Regions from separate parts of the Kitasatospora sp. NBC_00374 genome, predicted to be linked through region 1. Evidence: riboswitches for the same ligand, from Rfam matches in the RefSeq annotation. Region 1 holds a riboswitch; each other region holds the start of a gene.
What was found. Region 1 has a riboswitch for cyclic di-AMP ahead of OG871_RS08975 (transglycosylase family protein). Riboswitches for the same ligand answer to the same signal wherever they lie in the genome.

Region 2: it holds a riboswitch for cyclic di-AMP, as region 1 does, so the genes downstream of both, OG871_RS29405 (hypothetical protein) here and OG871_RS08975 (transglycosylase family protein) in region 1, are expected to answer to the same signal.
Region 3: it holds a riboswitch for cyclic di-AMP, as region 1 does, so the genes downstream of both, OG871_RS21050 (M23 family metallopeptidase) here and OG871_RS08975 (transglycosylase family protein) in region 1, are expected to answer to the same signal.

Annotation. Positions count from the first base shown of each region.
Region 1 covers NZ_CP107964.1:2,018,174-2,025,478, reverse strand. Annotated here, with positions in the region: gene OG871_RS08990 (glycoside hydrolase family 13 protein) at 1-75, shown strand, start outside; gene OG871_RS08985 (LacI family DNA-binding transcriptional regulator) at 101-1,126, shown strand; gene OG871_RS08980 (hypothetical protein) at 1,217-1,417, opposite strand; gene OG871_RS08975 (transglycosylase family protein) at 1,513-2,676, opposite strand; cyclic di-AMP (ydaO/yuaA leader) riboswitch at 2,682-2,843, opposite strand; gene OG871_RS08970 (hypothetical protein) at 3,114-5,285, shown strand; gene OG871_RS08965 (hypothetical protein) at 5,378-6,253, opposite strand; gene OG871_RS08960 (DUF397 domain-containing protein) at 6,673-6,918, shown strand; gene OG871_RS08955 (ATP-binding protein) at 7,131-7,305, opposite strand, start outside.
Region 2 covers NZ_CP107964.1:6,588,384-6,595,688, reverse strand. Annotated here, with positions in the region: gene OG871_RS29430 (gamma-glutamylcyclotransferase) at 1-321, opposite strand, end outside; gene aceB (malate synthase A) at 517-2,196, opposite strand; gene OG871_RS29420 (IclR family transcriptional regulator) at 2,387-3,181, shown strand; gene OG871_RS29415 (antibiotic biosynthesis monooxygenase) at 3,185-3,487, opposite strand; gene OG871_RS29410 (hypothetical protein) at 3,566-4,039, shown strand; gene OG871_RS29405 (hypothetical protein) at 4,070-5,272, opposite strand; cyclic di-AMP (ydaO/yuaA leader) riboswitch at 5,274-5,444, opposite strand; gene OG871_RS29400 (MerR family transcriptional regulator) at 5,592-6,452, opposite strand; gene OG871_RS29395 (hypothetical protein) at 6,608-6,937, shown strand; gene OG871_RS29390 (alpha/beta hydrolase) at 6,930-7,305, opposite strand, start outside.
Region 3 covers NZ_CP107964.1:4,663,367-4,670,671, reverse strand. Annotated here, with positions in the region: gene OG871_RS21060 (GNAT family N-acetyltransferase) at 1-391, opposite strand, end outside; gene OG871_RS21055 (hypothetical protein) at 442-1,311, shown strand; gene OG871_RS21050 (M23 family metallopeptidase) at 1,301-2,221, opposite strand; cyclic di-AMP (ydaO/yuaA leader) riboswitch at 2,233-2,394, opposite strand; gene OG871_RS21045 (YiaA/YiaB family inner membrane protein) at 2,612-2,902, shown strand; gene OG871_RS21040 (4-oxalocrotonate tautomerase family protein) at 2,934-3,143, opposite strand; gene OG871_RS21035 (alpha/beta fold hydrolase) at 3,306-4,121, shown strand; gene OG871_RS21030 (TetR/AcrR family transcriptional regulator) at 4,121-4,696, shown strand; gene OG871_RS21025 (hypothetical protein) at 4,742-4,957, shown strand; gene OG871_RS21020 (hypothetical protein) at 5,170-5,376, shown strand; gene OG871_RS21015 (SpoIIE family protein phosphatase) at 5,515-7,305, shown strand, end outside.

The sequences.
Region 1 (7,305 bases):
GCTTCGGCCGAGGTGACCGTGGTGGACGGGGAGAGCGTCCTGCCGACGGACTGCGCCATTTGGTGGGCGGTCTGACGTGGTTGCAATAGGCTCTGGGATCGTGACTACGGCGCGACTCTCAGACATTGCGGCACAGGCAGGGGTCAGCGAGGCGACCGTCAGCCGGGTGCTCAACGGCAAGCCGGGCGTCTCGGCGGCCACTCGACAGACCGTGCTGGCCGCGCTCGACGTGCTCGGCTACGAACGGCCGACCCGCCTGCGCACCCGCAGCGCCGGCCTGATCGGACTGATCACCCCGGAGCTCAGCAACCCGATCTTCCCCGCGCTGGCCCAGGTGATCGAGCAGGTGCTGAGCCGGCACGGCTTCACGCCGGTGCTCTGCACCCAGTTGCCGGGCGGGTCCACCGAGGACGAACTGGTCGAGATGCTGGTCGAGCGGGGGGTGGCGGGCATCGTGTTCGTCTCCGGCCTGCACGCCGACACCACGGCCGACCACGACCGGTACGCCAGGCTGACCGGGCGCCAGGTCCCGTTCGTGCTGATCAACGGCTACAGCGAGAAGATCTCCGCGCCGTTCATCTCGCCGGACGACCGCACCGCGATGTGGATGGCCGTCCAGCACCTGGTCGAGCTCGGCCACGAGCGGATCGGCCTGGCGGTCGGCCAGCGCCGGTACGTCCCGGTGCTGCGCAAGATCGAGGGCTTCACCGCGGCCGTCCAGGAACTGCTGGGACGCACCGCCGAGCAGGTCCAGGAGCTGATCCAGCCCACCCTGTTCAGCGTGGAAGGCGGTGACGCGGCCGCGGGCGCCCTGCTGGACAAGGGCTGCACCGCGATCGTCTGCGGCAGCGACATGATGGCCCTGGGCGCGATCCGGGCGGTGCGCCGGCGCGGCCTGTCGGTGCCGCACGACGTCTCGGTGGTCGGCTTCGACGACTCGCCGCTGATCGCCTTCACCGAGCCCCCGCTGACCACCATCCGCCAGCCGGTCGAGGCGATGGCCACGGCCGCCGTGGACGCCCTGCTGGAGGAGGTCGGGGGGAACCTCGGACAGCGCGCCGAGTACATGTTCCAGCCCGAGCTGGTGATGCGCGGCTCCACCGGAGCGGTGGCCAACGGGCGGTAGCCCGGCCCCTTGTGCCCCCCTGCCCGTGCGAACAGCCCCGGAGAGAGTCTCTCCGGGGCTGTTGCGCACGTTCTCGGGGGTGGAGGGAGCTCAGCCCTCCTCGACGACCGGCCGTGGCTGGTTCAGTCGCTGCCCGTCGGCCGCGTCGCCGGTCCGCGCCTCGGTGCGCCGGGTGCGGTCGAGGTAGTCCCGAACGACCAACTCGACCGCGTCCTGCGGGCTCCTGGTACCGGACTGCAGCATCACCTCGATGGCCAGATCGGCGTCGAGGGTGATGGTGACCTTCGCCATGGCGTGCTCTCCCGGGTCGGTGGGCTCGCCGCAGCATAGGCCCGGACCCCCGGAGCCGACCAGGGTCTCCGGGGGACGGGGCCGCCGATCAGGTGTCAGATCCGGCCGGCGAAGTCCGGGGCCCAGTTGGCGATGGTCTCGGTCCGCACACCGGCGCTCGGGTTGGCGGCCTCGACGTAGGTGCCGTTGCCGACGTACAGCGCGACGTGGTAGACGCCCGAGTTGCTGCCGTTGTTGGACCAGAACAGCAGGTCGCCGGGCTGGAGGCTGTCCAGCGAGACGCGGGTGGAGGTGTCCGCCTGGTCCGCGGCGACGCGGGGCAGCGAGACGCCGGCCTGGCGGTAGGCCGCCTGGGTGAGGCCGGAGCAGTCCCAGCCACCGTCGCTGCTGCCGCCGTAGACGTAGGCCTGGCCGACCTTGGACAGCGCGAAGTTGATCGCCGCGGCCTTGGAGCCGGTCGCCTGGGTGGCGGCGGCGGGCTTGGCGGCGGTGCTCGCGGCCGGTGCGGCCGGAGCGGCGGGCGCCTCGGCGGCGGCCGGGGCGGCGGTCTGGACGCCGTCACCGAGGTCGAGGTGCTGACCCGGGTAGATGACGTGCGGGCCGGCCGTCAGGGTGGCCTTGTTCAGCTCGTAGAGCTTCTCCCAGCCGCCCTGGACGTGGTTCTTCTCGGCGATGTGGGACAGCCAGTCGCCGGCCACCACGGTGTAGTCGTGGCTGCCGTGCTCCTTGGAGCCGTTCCACTTCTTGCCGGACCACTGGTGGGTGCCCTCGGCGGGCGTGGTGCTCCCGGCCTTCGGCGCGGCGGCCTGGGGCGCGGCCGGCTTCGCGGCAGCCGGCTTCGGGGCGGCCTGGGTGGTGGTGGCCGCGGCGCCGGTGTCGATCTGCGGGGCCTCGCCACCCTTGGTCAGGCCGGCCTGGACGGAGCAGACCGGCCAGGCGCCGGGGCCCTGGGAGGCCAGCACCTTCTCGGCGACGGCGATCTGCTGGTCCTTGGTGGCCTGGTTGGCCTGCGGGGCGTACGCGGTGCCACCGAAGGCGGCCCAGGTGCTGGAGGTGAACTGGAGGCCACCGTAGAACCCGTTGCCGGTGTTGATGCTCCAGTTGCCGGACGACTCGCACTGGGCGACCTTGTCCCAGGTGGCCACCGAGGCGGCGGAGGCGGATCCGGCGGTCAGGCACGGGATGGTGAGACCGATGCCGACGACACCGGTGGTGGCGATGATGCGGCGGGCACGCTTGGAGGCGCTGATGGGCAGCATGAAGGTGCGTTCCTCTCCCACGCCTACGAGGTGAGCTGTCGGATTCGGGCTGGAGTTGCCCGGCCGCGCTGAGCACGGCTTCACCCCAAGCCCCGGACCGGTACCGAAATACCGCTCCCGGGCGACTTACCTGGTTCCCCCGCTCCTGCCCGTGGTGCGTTTCTGCAGTGCCAGCGCACCCGGCGGCAGGACTCGGCGTCCCGGGTGGCTGGGTCCGTGTGACCACGAACGTGGGAGGACATTAGGCAGACATAAGTTGAAACCGCAAATATGTGTGAGCGTCGTCACATCGTTCGCATCGTCCCTTCATGATCGATAAACCTCGATCGGACCGTTCATAATCGCTCGCTTTCGCGCAAAAGCCTTTAACGGATTGGGACTTGCCTATGCTTCAGTCGGAGAGTCGGAATCGAGGCCTGAATGAGGGCTGAGCGATCATGGAGTTCGAGCACAGACCGCCGGAGCCTGTGAACGGCGCCGACGGCGCGACGCCCAGGCCGGGACGACCCAGGTCACACCGGGCCGAACCGGACCATAAGGGGCGTATCGCCCGGCGCGCGCTGCTGATCTGGGGGGCCGTCGGAATCGTCGCGGCCGTCACCGGTGAGGAGCTGGTCCGTCAGACACCGGTCGGCTTCCGTCGGCCGCGCCCGGGCCGTACCGAGGCCGCCGCCTCCCCGAGCGGCCACCAGCACGACGCCACACCCGCACCGAGCGCCACGCCCGCGCAGCCCGCCCCACCGCCGCCGACCGTGGCGGAGGGCGGCCGCCGCTGGTCCGACCCGGCCGGCTGGGGCGGTGCCGTCCCCGGGCCGAAGTCGGCGGTGCGGATCACCGATCAGGTGCTGCTCGACGCGGACGCGTCGGTGGGCTCCCTGCTGATCGAGCCCACCGGCTCGCTGGTCTTCGCCAAGGAGCACAGCCTCACCCTCGACTCGGCCGGCAACATCGAGGTCCGCGGCAGCCTGGTCCTGGCCCCCGCCGACACCGCCGTGCACACGGTGAGGTTCCCGAACGTGGACGAGCGCAGGTTCAAGGGCGGCGGCATGACCGTCGTCGACTCCGACACCGGGCTCTGGGTCGGCGGCGCCGGGTACCTTCGCCTGGACGGCGCCGCCCGGACGGCCTGGGTGCGGGCCGCCGGAGCGCTCAAGGCCGGCGACACCGGCATCACCCTCGCCTCCGCCCCGACCGGCTGGAAGGCCGGCGACGAACTGGCCGTCACCCCGACCGCGGCCCCCGACGGCGAGGACTTCTCCAACCAGTACGACCTGTGCACGGTCCGTCAGGTCAACGGCAGCACGGTGCTCCTTGACGGCCCGTTGAAGCACGCCCACCCCCGGGTCGCGGTCGGCGGCGGCGTCACGGTCGGCGCCGAGGTGCTCAACCTGACCCGCAACGTCCGGATCGAGGGCACCGAGCAGGGCCGGGCCCACATCCACCTCACCAGCTCCCGCCGCGCGGACGTCCGGCACGCCGCGCTGCGCTGGCTGGGCCCGCGCGCCGAGGGCAGGGAGAAGTGGAACGGAAAGCCCGTCACCGAGCCGGTGCTGGGCCGGTACGGGCTGCACTTCCACATGCTGGCCGACGCCAGCCGGGGCACCGTGGTGGAAGGGGTGGTGGTCCGGGACGCGGGCAACCACGCCTTCGTCCCGCACATGAGCCACGGCGTCACCTTCCGCAGCTGCATCAGCCACAACACCTGGGAGGACGCCTACTGGTGGGACGGGCCGCAGGACACCCGGACCCCGCAGGGCCCGTCCGACGACATCGGCTACGAGTCCTGCGTCGCCTCCCGGACGGTCTTCGAGCCCAACCCGCGCGGCTACCGGCTGACCGGCTTCAGCCTCGGTGCGGGCACCGGGAGCAAGGCCACGGACTGCGTGGCCGTCGGCGTCCAGGGGGCCACCGGCGCCTCCGGGTACGAGTGGCCGGAGACCAGCGAGGGGGTGTGGACCTTCGAACGGTGCCTGGCCCACAACAACCTGGAGAACGGCATCTTCGTCTGGCTCAACGCCCAGCACCACCACACCGTGAGCCAGTTCGTCGCCTACCACAACGGCGGCTGGGGCATCGAGCACGGCGCGTACCTGAACGACTTCGACTACACCGCGAGCGTCCTGTACGGCAACGCGGCAGGCGGCGTGGCCGTACACGCGCTCGGCCGGGACAAGGGGACCGTCTTCGACGGCCTGCTGATCGACGCCGCCGGACAGTCCGACTACGCCGTCTCCACCGCCAAGCACCAGCTGGCCGGGCAGCCGGTGACGGTCAGCCGCTGCCGCCTGACCGGCTACCGGAAGGCCGGCGTGGCCTTCCGGGCGACCACCGACGGCGAGCCGGACGACATCCAGGTGCTGGACTGCTCCTTCAGCGGCAACGAGGTCTGGCTGGACCCGGAGTCACCCGCCCCCAAGCGGATCGTGCTGCGCAAGGCCGGGGACGGCCAGGCCGTCGAGGTGAGCAAGTCCGGGGGCGGCAAGGCCGCTCCGGCCGAGTGGAACGCCTCGGTCGCGCCGGTCAGCGTGCCGGACGGCCCGCGCCAGCCGGTCACCCCGTCGCTCAGGCTGAGCGACACGGCGGCCACGACGTCCCGCCTCACGGCCTGACCGCGGTACGTCCGGCGCACCACGAGAACCGGCCTCGGCCCCCGACGATGGGGGCCGAGGCCGATGTCGTGTGCGGACGCGTCCGGTCGGGGTCAGCCGGCCGGCTGCTCCTCGACCGGCTCCTCGACGGGCGCAGCCGGCGGCAGCTCCGCCATGTAGATACCGGCGATCAGCTGACCGACGGTCGGGTAGGCACCCAGCGGCGCGGCGCTCGGGCAGCCGGTCTCCTCGGCGGCCGTGGCCAGCAGCTCCGGGTCGGCCTCGGGGCCGATCACCAGCGGCGCGAGGGCGGGACGCTGCGAACCGGTGGCCCGCAGGTGCTCGACGGCCGCGACCACCGAACCCGGGACGTCCAGCGCGGCGGCCACCACGGGCACGGCGAGCCGGGCGGCCAGCAGCACGCCGGTGATCCCGGCGGCCGTGGCGGCCTCCTCGCCGCCGACGACGGTCAGCACGATGCCGTCCGCGGCGGTGGTGATCGCGAACAGCCGGGCCCGGTCGGCGCGGGCCAGACCGGCCTCGGAGAGCCGTACGTGGACGGCCTCGGCCAGCAGCGGGTGCGGGCCGAGCGCGTCGGTGACCGGGGAGCCGGCGGCGGCGGCGACCTCGGCCAGCTCGGCCAGCCGGCCGTGCGGGCCGGTCAGCAGCGGGACGACGACCGGCGCCGGGTACCCGGCGTTGGTGGCCTGCGCGAGCAGCTCGGCGACCGTAACGGCGTCCTGGGCGCTCTCGCTGACAGTCAGATAGGCGGCTGCGGCCTCGATGCCGGGCTGCTCGCTGCGCACGATCGACAGCAGCTCGTCCACCACGGGACGGGACTCCGGACCGGCATCGGCGGGCACCGCGAGCACGAGGGCCGGCGAACCGGCCGGGACCTCGGGGCGCTCAGGACGGCGGTGGCGCCCCCGCGCACGGGAGCCTGGCGTACGGACGGGCAGTGGCGCGCCCGGGATCGCTGCGGTGCTCATGGCGGAGATCGTAGGACATTCGCCCGACTTGGCTGCAGTCGGATCCCAGGACTGGGTGAAAGCTCCCAGGTCAAACGGGGCATTTTCGGTCAAATCATCCGCCTTCCCGTGCCGGGCTCCTGACGCTCCGGCGATTCCACCGTGACGCGGCTCACAGCGGCCCGAGGTGACTGCCCGTGAGGGCGCCGACCCGGCTCGAAGATCGACGCCGCGCTTTTCGCGGTGTACGGACGGTTATCGGGGCTGCTGTGCTTCGTTCCACTATGCCCCTGAATGTGCGGTCGGCCGGTGCGGTGTGAGGGATTCACGACTTCGGTAATGGCGTGCATCGGCACGGGCGCCATCCCGTGCTGATGCACGTGCAGCCGGGCTATCATCACGTCAGGTGAGGAGATCGCCGCTCGATCGGGGAGATTTCAATGCGTGAGGCTTTCAACGGCATGGCTGCTGCGGACCTCGACGGGGTGGTCTGGCAGAAGAGTCGGCACAGTAACTCCCAGGGGAACTGTGTGGAGTTCGCGGCGCTGCCCGGCGGAGACGTCGCGATGCGGAACTCGCGTTTTCCGGACGGTCCGGCCCTGATCTACACCCGGGCCGAAATCGCGGCGCTGCTGCTCGGCGTGAAGGACGGGGAGTTCGACCACCTCGGCGCGGGAGCGAACTGACGCCCCGGCCGACGGGCGCAGCACACAGAGCAGCAGGGGCGGGCTGGGCCGTCGTGGGCAGTCGCCACGGCGGCCTTGGTGTTTTCTCGGGAGTTCCGAGCGTGTTGACCGGCCCTTGACGCGGCCTGTCGTGGCGCCGTTCGGCGGCGCGGTCCCGGCGGCATGGCCGGGCGTCCCGGACGGAGGGGCGGTCCGGGACGGGTGAGGGCGGGTCAGGCCGACCGGCGGTGCCGTCCGGCGGCGGGGCCCTCGGGCGCCGCCTCGAACAGGGCCCAGACCACCTTCCCCGCGCCGGCCAGCGGGTGCCAGCCCCAGGAGCGGCTGAACGAGTCCACCAGGTGCAGCCCGCGGCCGGACTCCGCGACGAAGTCGGCCTCCCGGGCCACC
Region 2 (7,305 bases), 4.6 Mb from region 1:
CACACCGCGCTCCAGCTCGCCCCGGGCCAGCACCATGGACAGGCAGGCGGAGCCGTCGGCCAGCTCGATCACGCCGAGCTCCAGGGCGCGGGGCTCGCCGGGGAGGATCACGTCGCGCAGGTGCGCCAGCGGGACGTCGTACAGCTCGCCCTCGATGGCGGTGTCGACGGCCGGGTCGGCCAGCAGGCCGGGGCAGACGTCGCCGAGCGAGAAGAACCGGTAGCCCGGCGCGGTCCGGACCGGGCCGAGCAGCATGTCGGCGACCGAGGGGTGGAACGGGCCGCCGACCATGGCCTGGCCGTTGAAGAAGATGCGTGCCATCGGGTGGTGCCTCCGGGGGGACGGCGCGGCCCGGCCGAGGGCGGGACCTCCCCAGGTGTGCCCTCGGCCGGGCCGTGTCGGTGGGCCGTTTCCGTACCGACGCGGCGACGGTCGTACGGATCGGCGAAAACGGTGCGGGCAGTGCTACAGCCTGGCAGGCTGCGGACGGCTCGCGGCTGGATAGATTGGGCTCGTTCAGCCGAGCAGGCGCAGCGCCGGCAGGGTGAGGAAGTCGACGAACTCCTCGGCCAGCGCGACCTGTTCGAAGAGCCTGGCGGCCTCGGCCCAGCGCCCACCGGCGTAGGTCTCGTCGCCCAGTTCGGCCCGCAGCGCGGTGAGCTCCTCGGCCACGAGCCGGCGGACCAGCTCGGCGGTGGTCTTCTCGCCGGTGTCGGCGAGCACCACGCCGTTGTTGATCCACTGCCAGATCTGCGAGCGGGAGATCTCGGCGGTGGCGGCGTCCTCCATCATGTTGAAGATGCCGACGGCGCCGAGGCCGCGGATCCACGCCTCGATGTAGCGGACTCCGACCTGGACGGCGTTGTGCAGGCCGGCGTGGGTGCAGCTGCCGCCGGCGCCGGCGATGTCGAGCAGTTGGGCGGCGGTGACGGTCTCGGCCGGGCCCGGGTTGTCCTTCTGGTTGGGGCGCTCGCCGAGGACGGCGTCGAAGGAGGCGCGGGCGACCGGGACGAGGTCCGGGTGGGCGACCCAGGAGCCGTCGAAGCCGTTGCCGGCCTCGCGGTCCTTGTCGGCCTTGACCTTGACCAGGGCGGCGGCGTTGACCTCGGGGTCCTTGCGGGAGGGGATGAAGGCGGCCATGCCGCCGATGGCGTGGGCGCCGCGCCGGTGGCAGGTCTGCACCAGCAGGCGGGTGTAGGCGGCCATGAACGGGGAGGCCATGGTGACGCTGTTGCGGTCCGGCAGGATGTAGTGCTCGCCGGCGTCGCGGAAGTTCTTGACGATCGAGAACAGGTAGTCCCAGCGGCCGGCGTTCAGGCCCGCGGCGTGCTCGCGCAGCTCGTGGAGGATCTCCTCCATCTCGAACGCGGCGGTGATGGTCTCGATCAGCACGGTGGCCCGGATGGTGCCGTGCGGGATGCCGAGCGCGGCCTGGGCGTGGGTGAAGACGTCGTTCCAGAGCCGGGCTTCCAGGTGGCTCTCGGTCTTCGGCAGGTAGAAGTACGGGCCCGAGTTCGGGTCCTGCTCGCCCTTGGCGAGCAGCCGGGCGGCGTTGTGGAAGAAGTACAGGCCGAAGTCGAGGAAGGCGCCGGCCACCGGGTCGCCGTCGACCAGCAGGTGGTTCTCGTCGAGGTGCCAGCCGCGGGGGCGGACCACGACGGTGGCGAGCTCGGCGGCGGGCTTGAGGGTGTAGGCCTTGCCGGCCTCGGAGGTGAAGTCGATCCGGCCCTCGAACGCGTCGATCAGGTTGACCTGGCCGGAGAGGACGTTCTCCCAGGTGGGGGCGGTGGCGTCCTCGAAGTCGGCGAGCCAGACCCGCGCGCCCGAGTTGAGGGCGTTGATCACCATCTTGCGGTCGGTCGGGCCGGTGATCTCGACCCGGCGGTCCTGGAGCGCGCGGGGGGCGGGGGCGACCTGCCAGTCTCCGGCCCGGACCTCGGCGGTCTCGGGAAGGAAATCCAGCGTTCCCGTCTCGGCGATCTCGGCACGCCTGGCCTTGCGTCGGGTCAGGAGCTCCTGCCGGCGGCCTTCGAAGGTTCGGTGGAGGCCGACCACGAAGGCGACCGCCTCCGGGGTGAGCACCTCCTCTGCGCGGGGGACACGCGGACCGGCGACAGTGACGACCGGGGCGGCGGGGGAAACGCCCGGGGGCACCTCCGGCCGAAGGCTGGGGGCGGGTCCCTGATCTGCACCCATGGGCAGGACACTCCTTGGACGGTTGTGAATGCTTGGGGAGCTCCGGTGGGAACTTCCCAGATCCGAACCCACCTACCGGCGGGTTTCGTTCTGTAGGGTGGAGACTAGTTTCCGCGATACAGAATTTCAACGGTTTGTTGAGCTAGATCGCTGGGACTCTACTCCTCCTCCGACAGTGAAGGGAACGCCGGTGGCCAGCACCCCCGCCGCAGCACCGACAGGCACCGAGCGCGCCGCCGGTGGCGTGCAGTCCGTCGAGCGCGCCTTCCAGTTGCTGGAAGCGCTCGCCGACTCGGGCGGCATCGCGACCCTGAGCGAGCTCTCCACCACCTCGGGCCTGCCCATGCCCACCATCCACCGACTGATCCGTACCCTCGTCCAGCAGGGATATGTCCGCCAGGACACCGCGCGCCGGTACACCCTCGGCCCGCGGCTGATCAGGCTCGGCGAGACCTCCGGCCGGCTGCTCGGCAGCTGGGCCCGCCCCTACCTGGCCGAGCTGATGGAGGCCACCGGCGAGACCGCCAACCTCGCGGTGCTGGAGGGCGGCGAGGTGGTCTACGTCGGCCAGGTGCAGTCCCGGCGCTCGATGCGGATGTTCACCGAGGTCGGCCGCCGGGTTCAGCCGCACTGCACCGGCGTCGGCAAGGCCCTGCTGGCCCAGCTGCCCGAGGAGGAGACCCGGGCCCTGCTCGGCCCGCAGCCGCTCCAGTCGCACACCCCGTACACCGTGACGGACCCCCAGGAGCTGATCATCCAGCTCGCGCACGCCCGCGAGGCCGGCTACGTGGTGGACGACCAGGAGCAGGAGATCGGCGTCCGCTGCATCGCGGTCGCGGTGCCCGGCGCGCCGACCCCGACCGCGCTCTCGGTCTCCGGCCCGGAGGCCCGGATCCGGGCCCTGGAGTCGGCGGCCGGCAGCGCCGCACTGGTACCGGTGATGCGTCAGATCGCCCTGCGGCTCGGGCAGGTGCTCGCGCCCTGACGGTCAGTCGGGGTGGACGACCGAGGCCATCAGCGCGAACACCACCAGGTCCGGCTCGGACCCGGCCTCCCGGAACAGCCGGGGCGCGGCGGCCATCTTCGGATCCGCCCGCACCGCCTCCAGGGCGGCCAGGTCCCGCCACAGGCTCTGCACCCGCCAGTGCCGGTCCGGGCCGCGCAGCAGCTCGGTGCGCAGCAGTCCCTCGGGCAGCTCGCCGGAGATCAGGGTGCGGTACGCCGTCACGAACCCCGCCTCCCGCTCCTCGGCGATCCGGCCACTGACCTCACTCAGTACCTGCTCGGACACCCGCGTCCTCCTCCACTCGTACCATCTTCGGTCGCTACCGTGAGTATCGACCAGAGTGCGAGCGGTGGGAGGTCCGACATGTCCGGGAGGGTGAGTCCGCGTACGGCGGCCGCGCTGGCGGCGGCGCTGCTGGGGGTCTGCGGCACACTCGGTGCGGCGCGGCCGTCCGACGCCGACCTGCAGGTGGTCCGGCTCGACCCGGACCCGGCGCCGCCCGGCGGCGCCACCACGCTGCACGCCTTCGTCGCCAACGCCGGGCCCGACCGGACGGCCTCGCCGTTCACCGTGCTGGTCGACCTGCCGGCCGGCTTCACCTTCGAGGGGCCCTTCTTCCCCGGCTCCTGCACGCCCGGGGCCGCCGGGCACCTGCTGCGCTGCGAGTTCCCCGCCGGGCTGGGCTCCGGGCGCAGCGCGACGGCACTGGCCCCCGTCCGGGTGGCACGAGAGGTGCCCCCCGGCACACGGGCCGAGGGGCACCTCGTGGTGGTCGGGGCCGACGACCGCCGTCCGGCGGACAACGGGACCTCGTTCACGCTGCGCGTGGCGGGCTGATCGGACGCTGCGTGTGGGGCGGGCCGACCGTCAGCGGTAGACCCGCACGTAGTCCGCGGCGAAGGTGATCGGCGCGGTGCCGGAGGGGGCCGGGTGGTACTGGCCGGCGCTCAGCGACAGGTTGAGGATCAGGTACGCGGACCAGGTGGTGCCGACCCCGGTGTTGTCCGAGAAGACCTTGGTGCCGTTGACGTACCAGTCGACGGAGTTGGCGCCGTAGTAGGTGCCGATGGTGACCCACTTGTCCTTCGCGACGGCGCCCGCGTCGGTGTAGTACTTCGAGCCGGACTTGACGTGGTTGGTCAGCTCCAGCAGGTTCGGGTTGTCCGGGTGGTACTCGAACGAGTCGATCTCCCCGTTGCCGTTCTTCCAGGTCCACAGGGCCGGCCAGGCGCCGGTGCCGGAGGGCAGCTTGACCCGGGTCTCGGCGTAGTCGCCGGTCTTCACCTGGAAGCCCTCGGCGGAGTACTCGGTGGTGAGCAGGCCGGTGTCCCAGGCCTGCTTGCCGTTCTCCAGCTTGTTGGCGCTGGGCCTGGCCGTGAAGTTCGCGCTGCCGCCGGAGACGCTCACGCCGCTCTTGCTCAGCCAGTCCAGCTTGTTGTCGTCCGGGTTGTGGTTGCCGTAGCGGTACGAGCTGCTCTTGTCGGTGGTCCAGCGCGATGCGGAGAGGCTGTCGAACTCGTCCGACCAGGTCAGCGACTTGCCCGCGACCGGGGCGCCGGTGCCGGGGGTCGGGGTCGGGGTCGGGGTCGGGGTCGGGGTGGGGGTGGGCGCCGGGGTGGGCGCCGGGGTGGGGGTGGGCGCCGGGGCCGGCGCGGGGGCGGTCGAGGCGCTGACCGTCAGCGTCTGCGAGGGCAGGTTGTGCCAGGCGTTGGCGGAGTCCTGCCAGAAGCCGAACTGGGTGTACGTGCCGGCCGGCAGGCTGCGGGCCGCGCTGGTGAAGGTGGTGCCGCTCGGGCAGATCTGCACGTTGGAGGCGTTGCCGGGGAAGTCCAGGTTGTGCCCGGCGGCGTCGCGGACGCCGACACCGAGCGTCTTGGCCGTGAAGCAGCCGGAGGAGTGCACCGCGAGGGTGGCCTTGGTGGCCGTGTTGGCCGCCATCGCGGTCGGCGAGAGGCGGTCCTGGGTCACCGTCGGGGCGGCGGCCTGCGCCTGGCCGACCAGCGGGACGCCGGCGAGCACGGTCGCTCCGGCGAGCAGGCCGAGGCGGGCAGGGGTCGGTGAAAGTCGCATGGAGGGTCCTCTGCGACGCCTGCGAGGTGAGCTGTCGGGTTCGGGCACGAGGCTGCCCGGCCGCCTGCGGAGCGGCTTCACCCCAAGCCGTGCACCCGGCTCCGGACGGAGCGAGGGCGCGACGACAACAAACCTGGTTCCCCCGCTCCTGTCCAGAAGGTGGTCGGGTGACCGCCGTCGGGTGGACAGGACTAGGCGTCCCGACCGCGGGTCTGCCCAGCCGGGCATCCCGTGCAGGCTAGGCAGATGGGTCGCATACCGACAATGAGACGTCCCTCACAGGTACCCCCGCCTCCGGCCCCGGCCCCGCCCCCCGGCGTCACCAGAACCGGGGCTGCCCCGGGATGCTCTCCAGGTCCGCGAGGACGAGCTCGCGGTCCTCGGGGGCGGCGATCTCCTCGGCGGCGGCCAGCGCCTGCCCGGTCCAGGCCCTGGCCTGCTCCGAGTCCCCCGCCACCGCCGCCGCCCGGGCAAGCGCCTCGTAGGCGAAGGCCAGGTCCCAGTCGCCGATCGCGTGGGCCCGGCAGATCTCCAGCCCGCGCCGGGCGTGGTGCAGCGCGGGCTCCGCCCGGCCGAGCACGGCGTACACCCGGGAGCACTGCCACTCGCCCCGGCTGAGGTTCACGGCCGTGCCCACCTCCCCCCAGTGGTGGCGCGAGGCGTGCGCCATGTGCACCATGCGGTCGTCGTCCTCGACCGAGCGGTCCTCCCGCTCCAGCAGCCGCCAGACCCCGTTGAACAGGTCCACCGCCAGCTGCCGCTCGTCCGCCGGGGCCGCGGCCCCCGCTACGTCCTCGCCCATGACCGTGTCGATCCCTTCCTCGATCAGATGATCCGTGCGGTGGACGGCGCCGCGCAGCCGGTCCAGCCGGGCCTGCAGCCGCCGCCGGTGGTCGGCCAGCACCCGGCGCACCAGCGCACCGCCGTCGCCGTCGCCCGCCGCCTCGGCGGCGGCCAGGCACTCCCGTACCCGGTCCAGCGGCAGGTCGACCGCCCGCAGCACCCGCACCAGCCGGGCCGCGGCCACCTGCTCGGCCCGGTAGTACCGGTAGCCGGTGTCCTGGTCGACCTCGGCCGGCCGCAGCAGCCCGATCCGGTCGTAGTGCCGCAGCGCCTTGGCGGTCAGGCCCGCGCGCCGGGCCATCGCGCCGATGGTGAGCAACCGTTCCGTTCCGTCCACGCCCCGAATCTAGGACCTTGCCCCGCGGGAAGCTCAAGGCCGACGAGCCGGACCGTTCGAAGCGGGCTCGGCCGGGCACCCGTCCGCTAGGTTGGAGGCAGCGGCCGGAGCCCCGGCCGTGGCCGCCGCCGACCGTTCAGAGGATCACCCCCGAGATGACCGCGCCCCTGCCTGGCTTCGCCGGACATACCTACCTGTTCGACGTCGACAACGGCGCCGCCTTCCGCAACTCCTACTCCGCCGACGGGACGCGGCTGCGCTGGGAGGGCCTCGGCGAGTCGGCCGGCCAGTGGGAGGACGTGAAGCTGCACGTCGCGGAGATCGGCCCGCAGCAGTACTTCGTCAGCTGGACGGAGCAGAGCGGCATCACGGTCAGCCATGTGATGGACCTGGACGCGCTCACCGTGCGGGTCTTCTGGACGTACGAGGGCGAGGGCGGCCGGGTCGGCGAGCTGCACACCGGCAAGCTCCAGCCGGTCAGCTGACCGCCAGCCGCGGCGAGAGCCACTCCAGCGCGGAGGGCAGCAGCCGGCTCCAGGTCTGGAAGTTGTGGCCGCCCTCGGGCACCGTCGCGGTGGCCAGCGCCATCGGGCCGCGCACCGCGGCGGCGAACGCCCGGGTGTCCCGCAGGTAGTCCCCGTCACCGCGTTCGGCCCCGGCCAGCAGCACGGCGATCGCGGGCGGCGGGAGATTGTTCAGCCGCCAGAGCAGATCCGCCTCGTCGCGGCGCCGTCGGCTGCCCCGGAAGAGGTCGCCGGTCGAGGCGTCCTCGGCGGCCCGGTAGTAGCCGGACATCGAGACCGCGCTGGGGAACACCTCGGGATGGCGCATCGCCAGCTTCAGCGCGCAGTAG
Region 3 (7,305 bases), 2.6 Mb from region 1:
GCAGGCCAAGGGTGTGGAAGCCGAATCCGCAGAGCAGCGTGACGATCTCGCCGGCGTACCCGTGGCCCCAGGTGTCCCGGCGCAGCGCGTACCCGAGGACGGCGGCCCGGTCGCCTTCGAGGGTGAGGGCGGCGGTGCCGACCAGGGGCGCGCCCTCGCCGTCGGCGGGCCGGGCGACGGCGAGGCGGTACTCGGTGCGGGGGCGCTGCTCGGCGGCGTCCAGGTACTGCTCGATCTGGTCGGCGCAGTCCTCCAGGTCGCGCGGCTCGAACGGCAGGTAGCGGGCGGTCTCCGGGTCTCCGAAGACGGCGTGCAGGCCGGCGACCTCCGCCTGGGTGTGGTCGAACTCGCGCAGGATCAGGCGGGGGCCGGTCAGCCGTACTGGGTCCATGTCCGCCGACCCTACCCGTCGGGGTCTGCGGCACCGGCTACGGTTTGTCCGTGAACGACGAAGACCTGCAGCTCATTCCACACACCCGCGCCGCCGACCTGATCGCTTCGGCGGCCGAGGAGGGCGTGCCCGAGGAGGCGGTGCGGACGGTGCTGGCGCTGCTGGAGCTCAGCGGTGCCCGGATGCACGACGGCTACCCGGAGTTGGGCTCGGCGCTGCTGGAGCAGCTGCTGTACGAGCGGCTCTACCTGTACGTCCAGCCCGGCGGCGACCCCTCGGCGTACGGGGCCGCGGTGCTGCTGCTGATCGAGCACCAGCGGGCGGCACGCCGGCTGAACACCAAGCGGTACGAGCGGCTGCGCGCGGAGGCCGAGTGGCAGGGCGAGGTGCTGTGCGGGCTGCTGCGGCGGGCCGACCTGGTGACCTGGCCCCGGCTGTACGCCCTGCTGCTGTGGGCGGACGGCGTGGACACCGCCGACCCGGACGCGGTGCGTGCCTGGCTGGACGCCTTCCGGGAGCTGCCGGAGCAGCAGCGCCTGGAGGCGTTCGCGGCGGTTCCGGGCCTGGACGCGGAGGAACGGGACGGCGGTTGGGGGCCGACCCGGCTGCTGATGATCGGAATGGCGACGGACGGCGCGCGGCTGCTGCTGGAGCAGGGCCTGATGCAGCGCAGCTACCGGAACCTGGCCGAGCTGACGGCGCTCGGCCGGCCGATGCCCGAGGAGCTCTCCGGGGACTTCGAGGGCTTCGAGGCGACGGTGGCCGTGGAGGCGCTGCGGCTGTACGGGGAGTGGACGGTGCCCGGCCTGCCGGCGCTGCTGGTCGAGGAGTACCCGGACCTGGCGCCGGAGCCGGGCAACGACGAGATCGAGGCGTACCTGGCGGACCAGGCGTCGGCCGTCCAGGAGCCTACGGATTGAGGCCGTGCGCCTGCATCCAGGCGAGCGGGTCGACGGGGGCGCCGCCGTCGGGGCGGACCTCCAGGTGCAGGTGCGGGCCGGTGACGTTGCCGGTGGCGCCGACCGCGCCGAGCACGGTACCGGGGGCGACCGGGCCGTCGGCGGTGGCGATCCGGGAGAGGTGGCAGTACCAGACCTCGGTGCCGTCCGGCAGGGTCTGGATGACCCGGTAGCCGTAGGCGCCGGACCAGCCGGCCGAGGTGACGGTGCCGGCGGCGACGGCGGTGACCGGGGCGCCGGTCTGCGCGGCGAAGTCGAGCCCGGTGTGCAGGTGCGACCAGTAGGAGTCGGACTGCCCGTAGTGCGCGCTCAGGGTGTAGTCGGCGACCGGCGGGGCGAGCGCGACCCGCGGGGCGTGGTCGGCCTGCTCCCGGGCTTGCACCGGGGGCCGGGCCTGGACCGAGGGCTGGGCCTGCACCTGGACCGAGGGCTGGACCTGGACCTGCTGGGCGGCGCGCTTGGCCTCGGCCTCCTGGGCGGCGGCGAGCCGGGCGGTCTCCTCGGCGCTGCTCCGGCCGTCGGCCTGCTGCTGGATCCGGGCGGCGAGGGCCAGGCCCGGGTCGGCGGCGGGCGCCTGGGCGGCGGCCGGTGCCTGGTCCTGGTCGAAGGAGTCGGCGGCGAAGACGGCGGGGGCGGGGGTGGGCGCGGGGGCGGCCTGGGCGGAGGACGCGGCGGCGAAGCCGGTGGCGCTGAGGGCCGCGGTCATCGCGGTGACGCCGAGCAGTGGCCCGCTGCTCCTGGCCTGACGGGGCATCCGGTGCCGGGCCGGGTCGGCGTTCTGGTCCACCGGGTGGACCGGGCCCACCGGGACCGGGTGGTCGAGCAGCTGGATCCCTGCGGCCGTGCCCTGGAGCGGGTGCGTCGACGCCACGGAGGCGTGCTCCTTTCCTTCCCTCTCGCCGACCGGGTTAGCTGACGGGTTCGGAGCAGGAAGGTCTCCTACGGCCTGGCCTGGGCCTGGCCGATTCACCCCAAGGAACGTGGTTCCCCGGCTCCCCGGGCCCGCCGGTGAAGGCGTGCCCGCGGATTGAGCGATGGCGCACGGTGCCGTCTGGGTACGGCGTTTCGTACCGCGCTGCGTTATCGAAAGTTAATCCTATGCGCCCCATGATTCCAAGCGCCTCGGCGGAGAGAATGCGACCCGGCCGGGCGCCCGGGGGCGGTTCGCCCGCTTTCGGGCCGACGCCCGTGACGGACTGCTACCGACCGGTTGAGTATCCGTACTCATGTGCCGGGAAAGGGACTTGGAGACCCTTTCGACATGAGCACAAAGATGCAGTCCAGGACCACGGCCGCGTACTTCGTCCAGGCCGTCATCTCCTTCGCCCTCGCCACCGCCGCCCTCGCCGCCGGGATCGCCTATCTCCCGGTGGACTCCTGGATGCGGGGTTTCCTGGCCGTCGGCCTGCTGTACGAGATCACCTCGGCGTTCACCCTGGCCAAGGTGATCCGCGACCGGCAGGAGGCCGACGAGCTGACCACCCGGGTGGACCAGGCCCGGCTGGACAAGCTGCTGGCCGAACACGACCCGTTCCGGATCGAGGGGGCCTGACTCCCGCCCCGGCCGCGCTCCGCAGCGCGGCTCAGCCGACCTCGGCGGCCTTCGCCTTCCGTGCGGCGAAGGTCTCGCCGCCGGCCGACCAGTGGGTGGCCGGGACCTCCTCGACCGCGACCCAGATCTTCTCCGGGTCCACGCCGGTGACCGTGGCGTAGGCCTCGGTCAGGGCCCGGACGATCTCGGCGTTCTGCTCGTCGCTCCGTCCGGACAGCTGCTTGACGTTGATGAAGGGCACGACGCCTCCTGGCGCTCGAACGGGCACGGGCACTGCGATCAGCCGCACGCTACCCCAGGGCAGCGGCCACCCCTTGACGGCTAAGGCTATTAGCCTTAGCTTTGGAGCTACAGGGGTTCGCCGAACCGGTCGAGCGCCCGTCGAGGAGCTCAGGAGGCAGCAATGACCAGCACCAGCACCCGGTACGTCGACGTCCCCGGCGGCCGGATCGCCTTCGACGACTCGGCCACCGGCGCCGGCCTCCCCGTCGTCCTGCTCCCCGGCATGCTCGACAAGCGCACCGCCTACCGCCAGCTGGTCCCGCTGCTGACCGCCGCCGGCCACCGGGTGATCACCATGGACCTGCGCGGCCTGGGAGAGTCCTCGACCGGCTTCACCGACCACTCCCCGGCCGCGATCGCCGAGGACGTGCTCGCCCTGCTCGACCACCTGGGCATCGAGCGGGCCGTGCTGGTCGGCAACTCCTACACCGGGGCCACGGTGGTCAGGCTGGCCGGCGACCGGCCGGAGCGGGTGGCCGGCATCGCGCTGATCGACGCCTTCATCGAGAACCTCCCGCCGAACGCCTTCCAGAAGGCCCTGGTCAAGACCCTCGGCGCGGCCGTGGTGCGGTTCCCGGCCCTGTGGGGCGCGGCGCAGCGGCTCTACTTCCCCACCGCCCGGCCCGCCGACTTCGACCAGTACCGCGCCGGGCTGGTCGCGATGCTGCGCGAGCCCGGGCGCAGGGCGGCCGTCCGCGGGTACGTCGCCGGCGACTCCGCGCCGGTCGGCTGGTCCTCCGCGGTGCGCTGCCCGGCCCTGGTGATCATGGGCGGCAAGGACCCCGACTTCCCGAAGCCGGAGGTGGTGGCGGACCGCCAGGCGGCCGCGCTGAAGGCCCGTAAGGTGATGATCGACGGCGGCGGCCACTACCCGATGGCGGGATTCCCGCAGGCCACCGCCGATGCCCTGCTCCCCTTCCTGGACGAGGTCGCCTGATGCCCCGGGTCGGACTCACCCCCGCCGCCGTCGTGGACCACGCCCTGGCCCTGCTGGACGACCAGGGCGGCGAGGCCCTCACCCTCGCCGCCGTCGCCGCCCGCGCCAAGGTCGCCACCCCCTCCCTCTACAAGCACGTCCCCGGCGGCCTGGCCGAGCTGCGCCGCCTGATAGCCGTCCGGGTCACCGAGGAGCTGGCCGACCGGCTGACCGCCGCAGTGCTCGGGCGCAGCACCGACGAGGCCGTCGAGGCGCTGGTGGCGGCCTACGTCGAGTACGCCGTGCGGCACCCCGAGCGGTACGCGGCGCTGCCGCAGGCGCCGGACGGCGCGGACCCCGACCTGGCCGCGGCGGGCGCCCGGCTGGTCGATGTGATCACGGCGGTGCTGCGCGGCTACGGCCTGGAGGGCGCGGAGGCGGTGCACGCGACCCGGACCGTACGGGCGGTGGCGCACGGCTTCGCCTCGCTGACCACCGGCGGCGGGTTCCAGGTTCCCGAGGACCTGGCGGTGACCCGGCAGCGCGTGACCGGGGTGCTGACCGAGGGGCTGCGCAACTGGCCCGGGCGGGTCTGAGGGTCCACCCGTGTCCTCCGGGCCCCGGGCGGCGTTGGGCAGGCCATGAAGAAGCGAAGCATGCTCGCCGTCGCCTCCCTCGCCGTGGGTGTGGTGGCCTCCCTGACCGCCCCCAGCGCGCACGCGGCCCCGGCCGTCGGGCAGGGCCTGACGCCCGATGCCATCACCGCCCCCGACCTCCCCGTGGACCTCGTCGGCACCGTCGCCGAGGGCAGCCCCGACGTGGACGGGCTGAACGCCCTGCCGGGGTTCCCCGTCTGAGCCGCCTCCCGATCCTCGTGGGCCACCCGGGCTTCCGGGTGGCCCGCTTGCCGTCCCGGGCCGGTACCGGTTCGGGTGGGATTCGAGACCGTTCCGTCACCGTCCACGGGTGACACTGGCGGGTACCCGAACGTTCCGTCGTTCGGCGGCCCGGCCGGCCACGCCCCGTCAGACCGGCGGTGCCGCACCGGCATCCCGGAGGACGTGGACAGATGACCAGGACCGTGCAGCCCGGCCGGAGCGCCGTCGGCCTCGTGCCCGCCCAGCGCGCCGGAGCCGGCCACGGCGAGGGCCGCCCGGCGGCCGCGTCCCCGCGGGGCCACCTGTCCCGTGCCTACGCCGTGGTCCGCGGCCTGCGCTCGATGCGGCCCGTCCCGGCGGTCGCCCAGGAGCCGTACGGCGAGTCCGACGGCCAGTAGCCGCACTCCCCGGAGCTCCCCGCACACGCACCGCCCTCGCACCGCCACCGCCCTGCAACCGGCCGGGCGTACAGGACGTCCATAAGATGTTCACATCGGACATCCGGCGGACTGAGCGGAAGGGACCGGTCGAGCCTCATGGACCTGACCTCGTCGCGCCCCGCCACCAGGACCGAGCTGCGCTGCGTCCGGCTGCTGCTGCGCTGCACCGGCGCCGCCGAACTGCTCGCCACGGTGCTCACCGAAGGGCCCGGCTGGATCACCGGCGAGGGCTCCGCCCTCTACCTGCTGGACTCCGACGGCATGCTCCGGCTGGCCGCCTCGCACGGCCTGCCGGACTGGGCCCACGAGCGCTACAACCTGGTCGACCCGACGAGCGACCTGCCCGCGGCCCTCGCCCTGCGCCGGCGCGAGACCGTCCTGCTCAGCCCCGACCGGACCCGCGGCGACCAGCCCGGCACCAACCACGGCCGCGGCACCGGGCTGGTCGCCCTCGCCGTCATGCCGCTGGTCGTGGACGGCGTCCCGATCGGCGCGCTCGCGGTGGCGCTGGCCCACCGCGGCACCGTCCCGCAGCGCGACGTGGAGACCCTGGAGACCATCGCCGAGGCCTGCGCCCACCGGCTCTCCCACCTGATCGACCACGTCCAGGCCGCGAGCCCGGTGCCCGAGGGCATCCGCACCGCCTCGTACCAGGGCGACCGGCCGCTGCTCTCGCTGGCCGTCCGGGCCGCCGGGGCGGGCGCCTTCGAACGCGACCTGGTCACCGGCGAGACCACCTGGGACAGCCGCGCCTACCAGGTCGTCGGCCTGCCCCCGCCGCCGGAGGGCGACACCGCCCCCGCGCCCGACCTCAGCCGGGTGGTGCACCCCGAGGACCTCCCCGACCTGCAGGCCGGCATGGCCGACGCGCTCGCGGCGGGCGGGCCGTACCGGCTCGACTACCGCGTCGTGCACGCCGACGGCACCATCATCCGGGTGGACGAGTCGGGCGAGGTGATGCGCGACCTGCACGGCCGCCCGGTCCGGATCGCCGGCCTGCTGACCGCCCGCGACCGGCCCGCGTACCCGGAGCGCTCCGGCCCGGAGGAGGGCGTCGAACCGTCGGCGGACGCCTCCAGGGCCGGGACCCGCTCGCTGCTGCTGCTCTCGCTGACCCGGGCGCTCTCCCGGGCCGTCACCGTCCGGGACGTCACCACCACCCTGACCGACATAGCCCGGCCGGCCCTCGGCGCGGCCAGCGTGGTGCTGGACCTGGTCGACGAGGGCCGGCTGCTGCCGGTCTCCCCGGCCGTCTACGGCGGGCCCTACCGCAGCGAGCTGAACCGGCTGCACGAGCTCTCGGCCGGCGTGATGCAGCAGTCGCTGGCCCGGGCCGTCCCGCTGTTCAGCGAGGAGGACGGGCCCGGACCGGGCGGCGGCCGGCTCACCCCCTCGGCCTGGGCGGTGCTGCCCCTGGTCGCCTCCGGGCGGCAGGTGGGATCCTGCCTGATCACCTTCGACACCGCGCGGATCTTCAGCCGCGAGGACCGCACCATGTACTCGGCCTTCGCCGGCATCCTCGCGCAGTCCCTGGAACGGGCCAGGCTCTACGACATCCACCACCACCGCGCCACCGAGCTGCAGCGGGCCATGCTGCCGCGCAGCCTGCCGCGGCTGGCCGGCATCGTCTCGACGGCCCGCTACCTGCCCGGCACCGAGGGCATGCAGATCGGCGGCGACTGGTACGACCTGCTGCGTCTACCGGACGGCGCGGTCGGCCTGGTGATCGGCGACGTCCAGGGCCACAACGCCGAGGCCAGCGCCGTGATGGGACAGCTGCGCAGCGGCCTGCGGGCGTACGCCACCGACGGGCACGACCCGGCCGCGACGCTGGCCAGGACCAGCCGGCTGCTCGCCGAGCTGGACACCGACCTGTTCGCCACCTGC